Linked DNA regions of Lewinella sp. 4G2. The protein of the gene in region 1 interacts with the protein of each later gene in a pairwise test. Links are inferred from orthologs where the notes say so. Each region holds a gene or a part of one and is shown in the gene's direction. Other genes may lie near its edges.

Region 1 (3,740 bases):
CTGGTTTAGACCACCCCTCCCCCTTTTTTCCTTCGCCTCCTCCCGTTTTTTTCGTGGCTCCCATCACTTGCTAATTTATTGTTATGCATTCGGACACGCACGCCCGGGTAGCACTCAGCCGCGTACCGGGTATTGGCGCGAAACTTTTCCGTTCCTTAATCCATCACTTCACCTCGGCCGACGATGTTTTGCGGGCGCGGCCGCAGGAGCTATGCGAAGTGGAGGGGGTAGCCGAAAGGACGGCCCACGCCTTTACCTCGGAGCGGCACCTGAAAGAGGCGGACGCCATCCTTCACCACGCAGAAAAGAGCGAGGTGCACATCCTGTGTTGTGTGGATGATGATTATCCAGGACGGCTAGCCAAGCTCGCGGGGTCTCCCCCGATCCTTTATCACCTCGGGCAAACGGATCTACAAAACAAACGCACGGCGGCCGTAGTCGGCACCCGGGAAATGAGTAGCCGTGGGAGCCGGCAGATCGACCTGCTACTGGATCCACTGGCGGAATACGACCCTCTGATCGTCAGCGGCCTGGCTTACGGAGTAGACATTTACGCCCACCGCCGTTGCTTGCAAATCGGTCTACCGACGCTTGGCGTGATGGGTTCCGGCTTTGGCCACGTCTACCCCGCCGCCCACGCCCGCACGGCCTTAAAGATGGTGGAAGCGGGCGGCGGCATCCTGACGGAATATCCGTACTGGATGAAACCCAACCGGGAGCACTTCCCGGCCCGCAACCGAATCGTAGCCGCCCAGAGCGATGTTACTGTTGTGGTGGAATCAGCCACCCGGGGCGGCTCCATGATCACGGCTCGAATGGCCCACGACATGGGCCGCAAAGTAGGGGCCTGTCCCGGCCGGGGTGGCGACCCACTGACGGCCGGTTGCAACGCCCTCATTAAAAAAGGAAAGGCCCACCTGATTGAAGAGGGGCAGGACCTGATTGACCTCATGAAGTGGAAAGGAGCGGTGAAGGGTACCCAACGCCGGCTATTCGATGATCTTTCCGCGGCCGAACAGCAGTTGGTTTCCTGCTTGCGGGACCAGGAAGCCGTTGATATCGATACGCTGCATCACCTGATGTCGGAGCCACCGGCCCGGCTGGCGGGCACCCTGCTCATGCTGGAAATGAAGGGGCACATCGTTTCGCTACCCGGCCACCGTTACCGGCTGGCTGGTGGGTGAGAATGGAGTGCGCAATATTGAACTGCCAACATTTAACCTGGGCTTCACTTGCGGCCCAACGGAGACCTTATCTTCGCCGTATGAAACCAGCCTACCTGATCTGCACCCTGCTGAGCCTAGTTTTCCTGACCTCCTGCCCTCCGGCACCGACCACGACCACCGGGACGAAACCCACCGTTCGCTTACCAACGATCAAACGAGCCGCCGTTAACTATACCGGGAAAAAGCCAAAAAACATCATCCTGATGATTGGGGACGGGATGGGCATCAGCCAGATCACCGCTGGTATGTACATGAATAATAACCGGTTGAACCTGGAGCAATTCAGGAGCCTGGGTTTGCACAAATCCTACAGTGGGGATAACCTCATAACTGATTCCGCTGCGGGAGCCACGGCCTTTAGCGCGGGGGTGAAGACCTACAACGGAGCGATCGGCGTGGGCATGGACAAGAAACCCGTCAGGACCATTCTCGAAATGGCCGAAGACGCAGGGATGCCAACCGGGCTGGTCGCCAGTAGCTCAATTGTCCACGCTACGCCCGCCAGCTTCGTGGCTCACAATGAGTACCGTAAGAACTATGAAGCCATCGCGGCCGACTTCCTAAAAACTGACGTAGACCTCATCATCGGCGGTGGCGTCAAGTTCTTCGAACGCCGTGAGGTCGACAAGCGCAACCTCTCGGAAGAACTTCGTGCGAAGGGCTACGACGTGGACAACTTCGTCAAGAAAGACATGAAGGACGTCAAGCCCAATGTATCCAAAAACTACGCCTACCTCACGGCGGATGGTGAGCCCCTCCCCTTCTCTCAGGGCCGGGACTACCTGGTGGGTGCCGCCCGGTTGGCTCCCGACTTCCTTAACCAGCGGGATAAAGAGAATAAGGGATTCTTCCTCATGATTGAAGGCTCCCAAATTGATTGGGGTGGCCACGCCAACAATAGCGATTACATCATCTCTGAAATGTTGGAGTTCGACCAGGCGATTGGGGAGGTTCTCAAGTTTGCGCAGCAGGACGGAGAAACACTCGTCATCGTTACGGCGGACCACGAAACCGGTGGCTACGCGATTCAGAACGGTTCCGAGATGGGCCGAATTGATGGAGCCTTTACGTCGGATTACCACACGGCGGCGATGATTCCCGTATTTGCCTACGGGCCCGGGGAGGAGTTGTTCCGGGGCATCTACGAAAACACGGCCATCTTTGACAACATGAAAGCGCTCTACGGTTTTTGACCAAGCCATTTAATCGATGTTAGTCGGCGAGGGGCGTAACTAACGGGATGCTACCGGGTTAGAATGACGCTGGAGTTGAACCTCTGCCTAATAATTCTTGACCGGGCGCGTTTAAAGCTTCCTAGCTATTCACTCAACTCGTTTACAATCACAACTACCATGAGGCGAATCTTTCTCTTTGCGTTGCTCTTTTGTTTTGCAGTAGCACTACCCGCTCAATCCACTACTGCTACGACGGTAAAAACCACGGCCGTGGAAAAACTGGACCTTCGTCCGAAGCAGGAAAAAGCACTACTAGCAATCGCCAAAGTGGTGAAGAAAGAGATTGCTTTACTACGTGAGCAGGGGGAGTTCTACGTGGGGTCACCTGCGTTGCGAGACCTTCGCCATAAGGAAGAGCGGATGATCAGTGAAGTGCTCACCGAGAAGCAGTACGCGAAGTATAAAGAGTTGGAGGCATCCTCGGCACTAGAGAAAAAGTAACTGAGGCAGTTCCACTACGCAAGTTCATTTGTCGGCAAACCGTAAACATTGTGGGGTGCTCATTTCATCTACCGATGCTTACGTATCTTGCGTGGCTTTTAGTCGGTTGGTGGAAGCCTTGTTAGTAACGGCCTTGCCATTCCGGTTTTATGACACAACAATAAGTGAGGTACGGCCTTTCATCATCCTACCAGTTTAAACAATAAGATTTTGGATACTACCCCGAACACCAGCGTTGAAGAAATCAATTCCAGTCTCCGCCACTGGAAGTCCATCGTAGCTAAGTACCAGGAGTCCAACACGCCACGGGCGATTGGCCAGCTGTTCAGCAGTTTTGGGCCGTTTGTGGCCCTTTGGATTGCGATGTATTTCAGCGTGGACTACAGCATCTGGCTGACCCTAGCGTTGGGCGCCGTCAATGCGTTCTTCCTCGTGCGCATCTTCATCATTCAGCACGATTGCGGCCACTATTCCTTCCTGCAGAAGCGGAAGGTCAATGATGCCATTGGCTTCATCTGCTCTTTCTTCAGCTCCATTCCCTACACTTACTGGGCCCGCGTCCACAGCTATCACCACGGCCACACCGGCCAGTTGGAGCACCGCGACATTGGTGACATCGACTTCCTGACGGTGGATGAGTACCGTGACCTCGGTAAGTGGGGCCGCTTTAAGTACCGGATCTTCCGTAGCCCGATCGTGTTGTTTGTGGTTGTACCCGTGATCTACCTCGGCGTAGTGCTGCGCATCCCACGAATCACTTTTGATGGTTGGGGCAAAGTCCACCTGAAACAACACATCAATAACATCTCCATTGCGGCGGTCTACATTGGTCTGGGTT
Region 2 (4,362 bases), on another replicon or contig:
GAGCCGGAACTCCTTACCGAGATCGACCGCAGCTACCGTAAACCACCGGGTTTCAACGCCAAACTGGCGCGGGAATTCTGCTACGTGGAGGTCATTCGCCGCATCATCGGTATCGCCCAGTTACCACTCTCGCTCACGTTGGGCCAGCGGAAATCATTGCTCGAGCAGGCCCGGATTGGCCTCCAATAAACCTGCGTACCTGTCAGGCCGTTCTGTTTTTTCGTGACAATCAGTCACTTAGCCGGCCGTGGCGTGCTTTGTGCGCGCTGCCGGTGGTGCCGCGTATCTTTGCGGCAATTTTAGCACAATACTTTTTCTCGCATATCCAGCGCCATCACATCAATAAGGGCGCTGTCGCAGGTGCGGAGGAAAAGGGTAAATAACGTATCTCATGGCCGGTGGCTTCACTAAATTCATTAAAAATCTCTTTGGCTCGAAACAGGACCGGGACGTAGCTACCTACGAACCTATCGTCCAGCAGGTCAATGAAGTATACAATACGCTACAGGGGCTCTCCAACGACGAACTCCGGGGGCGGACAACCATGCTCCGCGGCCGCATCAATGAATACCTCGCCGAAATCGACGCCGAGATCGAACGGCTGACAACGCTCGCCGAAGAGGAAGCAGACTTCCACCGCAAGGATGCCATCTACAAAAAGGTAGACGAGCTGAAGAAGAACCGCGATGAGGAACTCGAGGTCGTACTTAAAGAAATCCTTCCCGAAGCCTTCGCTACCGTGAAGGAAGCCGCCCGCCGGCTCACCGAAGACGAGGAACTCCGCGTAACCGCTACCCAGGCGGACCGTGACCTCGCCGCCAACGAAAAGAAAGACCACATCCGCATTGAAGGCGATACGGCCATCTACAGCAATAAATGGACGGCCGCCGGTGGCGAAATTGTGTGGAAAATGGTTCACTACGACGTGCAGCTCATCGGTGGTATGGCCCTTCACGAAGGCAAGATCGCCGAGATGCAAACGGGTGAGGGTAAGACGCTCGTCGCCACCCTCCCGGCCTACCTGAATGGCCTCAGTGGCCAGGGCGTCCACGTCATTACCGTGAACGATTACCTCGCCCGACGGGATGCAGAGTGGATTGGCCCATTGATGGAGTTCCTCCAACTCAGCATCAACTGTATCGACTACCACCGCCCCAACAGCCCCGGCCGCCGTGCGGCTTACCAGTGCGACATAGTGTACGGTACTAACAACGAATTCGGCTTCGATTACCTGCGGGACAATATGGTCCGCAACATCGCCGACAAGACCCAGGGTAAGCACCACTACGCGATGATCGATGAGGTCGATTCCGTCCTGATCGACGATGCCCGGACGCCCCTCATCATTTCTGGCCCGGTGACGGGAAGTACGGATGACCGCGACTACGAAGAGCTCAAGCCCCACATTGAAAAACTGGTAGCCGAGCAACAGCGCCTGGCCAACAAATTCCTCACCCAGGCCAAGAAACTTGCTAAGGAAGGATACCTCGGCGTGGAAGACGGGGAAGCTGGTTTCCCCCTCCTCCGGGCGTACCGCGCGCTACCCAACAGCCGCCCCCTCACGAAATTCCTCTCCGAAGACGGTATCCGTACCCTCCTGCAAAAAACGGAGAACACCTTCATGGCCGAGAAGAACAAACGGATGCCCGAAGTGGACGCCGAACTGCTCTTCACCATTGATGCTAAGAACAAACAAGTTGACCTTACTCCGAAGGGCGTAGAATACCTCAGCCGCTACAACCAGGATCCGGAATTCTTCATCATGCCTAACCTCGCCACCGACATGGCCGAGGTGGATAACCGGACGGACATTTCCGACGAAGAAAAGTCGTTGGCCAAGAATAAGATTGCCCAAGACTTCGGCGTCAAATCAAAGCGCCTCCACGCCATCCGCCAGTTGCTGAAGGCCTACACGCTCTTTACGATCGATGATGATTACGTGGTCCAGGACGGGCAGGTGAAGATCGTCGACGTCCAGACCGGCCGGATGATGGAAGGCCGCCGTTACTCGGATGGTCTCCACCAGGCGCTGGAATCCAAGGAGAACGTCAAGATTGGTGAGATCACCCAAACCTACGCAACGGTGACGCTGCAGAACTTCTTCCGCATGTACCACAAGCTGGCCGGTATGACCGGTACGGCCGAGACGGAAGCAGGAGAATTCTGGGACATCTACAAGCTGGACGTTGTGGTGATCCCCACTAACCGCCCCATCCAACGGGATGACCGTAATGACCTCATCTACAAAACCGAACGGGAGAAATTCAACGCCGTCGTTAACGACGTGCAGGAGATCACCCAGGCTGGTCGCCCCGTCCTCGTAGGTACGACCTCCGTAGAGATCAGTGAGAAACTGAGCCGGTACCTCCGTTCACGGGGCATCGAACACAACGTACTGAACGCCAAGCAACACCAGCGCGAGGCGGATATTGTCGCTGAGGCGGGCCGGCCCGGTCAGGTTACCATCGCTACCAACATGGCGGGCCGGGGTACGGACATCAAACTGAGCGACGAGGTGAAGCAGGCCGGTGGCCTCGCCATCATTGGTACCGAGCGCCACGATAGCCGGCGGGTGGACCGCCAGTTGCGCGGTCGTTCCGGGCGCCAGGGAGACCCTGGTTCCAGCCAATTCTACGTATCGCTGGAGGACCGCCTGATGCGCTACTTCCAATCCGAACGGATCTCCAAGTGGATGGACCGCGCCGGCCACAAGGAAGGCGACGTCATCCAGGCGGGCATCGTGACGAAGTCCATCGAGAACGCTCAGAAAAAGGTCGAGGAAAACGCTTTCGGTACTCGTAAGCGCCTCCTGGAATACGATGACGTAATGAACATCCAGCGGGAGGCTATCTACCGCAAGCGGGACAACGCTCTGAGTGGTAAACGCCTGGCTTTGGATATCCATTCCATGTTCGAGGGCTTGCTCGACGACATCACCTTCCAGAATAAGCAGAATGGAGACTTTGACAGCTTCCGCTTCGACGTGCTGCGCATCCTCGGATTCGAGACCAAGATCGATGCGGCCTTCTTCAAGGAGACGAAGGAAGTGAATGATATTGCTGATCGCCTGCTGGAGGAATTCCAGGGTTTCTACCACAGCAAAATGTTGCTATTGGTGGATCGCGTGATGCCTCACATCCGTCAGATTCAGGAGGACCAGCCCGGGCGTTACAAGCGTATCGTGATTCCGTTTACGGATGGCTCTACTCACCCGCTAGCCATTACGGCTGATATCGAAAAGGCCATCGAAAGCAACGGCCGGAGCATCATCTCCGACATCGAGCAGACCGTAACCTTAGCCATCATCGATGATAACTGGAAGGAGCACCTGCGTTCCATGGATGAACTGAAGACCTCCACCAACCTGGCCTCCTTCGAGCAAAAGGACCCACTGGTGATCTACAAGATGGAAGCCTATAAGCTCTTCGAAGGCCTTATCCGCCGAATCAACGAAACCACTACGGCTTACCTCGCCAAGGGTGACCTCGTGCTACAGCGGGCTGAGGATGTTCAGGAGGCCAAGGCTCCAACACGTCAGCCCGCTCAGGAGCAGGTAACCACCAACAAGCGAGAAGCGGAAGCCGCCGCCGCCCAGAAAGCAGCGGATAATGCCGGCCAGGCCCAAAGGCAAAAGGTGGAGACTTTCCAACGTAAGGAGGCCAAGGTGAAGCGTAACGACCCCTGCCCCTGTGGTAGTGGTAAGAAGTTCAAGCAGTGCCACGGTAAATAATCCAGTAGAGCATCTCTGGATCCTAACTAAGAATGGGGGCGAGCAATTAATGCTTGCCCCTTTTCCATTGGCTCCTTTCTTTGTTAAAAGGTGAGCGCAATAGAAGTAAAGACACCGATTAAAGATCGTGGCTGACTATCTTGCGCCTCGGTTCACAGCCATGCATGGCTAGTGTCCGCCGCTTACTCGTCTCTCACGAACATCTTTTGCCACCGGTTTTATTAGGGTGGTACTGAGTCTTTCCCTAAACGTCACCCACGGGTGGCCCACAATTTTCGCCTTGAAAGAGCTGATTGATCATACTTTTCTAGCTGCCGAATGTACCGGGGCGGACGTGGACCGTATCTGCCAGGAGGCGTTGGACCACGGCTTCCGGGCTGTTTGTGTGCCACCCTACTTCGTAACCCGGGCCCAGAAACTGCTATCGGGTAGTGACGTGCTGTTAGCAACCGTCGTTGCCTTTCCGAATGGTTACCAGGAAACTGCGGTCAAGGTGCAGGAAATTCGCCGGGCCATGGATGAGGGGGCGGACGAATTAGACATCGTCATCAATATTGCTGCGGTAAAATCCGGAGATTGGAGTTACGTCCGCTCGGATATCGAATCCGTCTCTACTACGGCCCGCCTCAAGG

Evidence for each region. The genes of interacting proteins can lie anywhere in the genome.
Region 2: the proteins of A3850_RS18560 (region 1) and secA interact in binary tests that used the Escherichia coli proteins (3 or more experiments, as listed by UniProt). The link is inferred for Lewinella sp. 4G2 from one-to-one orthologs.

What each region holds. Positions count from the first base shown.
Region 1 is NZ_LVWJ02000019.1:370,466-374,205, forward strand. Bases 466-3,341 are described here. They hold A3850_RS18560 (alkaline phosphatase), read left to right. Parts: upstream 466-1,264; coding sequence 1,265-2,419; downstream 2,420-3,341. Other genes in these bases: dprA (DNA-processing protein DprA), read left to right, coding at 466-1,184; A3850_RS18565 (hypothetical protein), read left to right, coding at 2,579-2,902; A3850_RS18570 (fatty acid desaturase), read left to right, coding at 3,113-3,341. Outside these bases: more of dprA, read left to right, coding at 84-465; more of A3850_RS18570, read left to right, coding at 3,342-3,740.
Region 2 is NZ_LVWJ02000014.1:779,662-784,023, reverse strand. Bases 1-3,930 are described here. They hold secA (preprotein translocase subunit SecA), read left to right. Parts: upstream 1-391; coding sequence 392-3,730; downstream 3,731-3,930. Other genes in these bases: A3850_RS04660 (phosphotransferase), read left to right, coding at 1-189. In the rest of the region: deoC (deoxyribose-phosphate aldolase), read left to right, coding at 4,011-4,362. UniProt on the Escherichia coli protein: Required for protein export, interacts with the SecYEG preprotein conducting channel.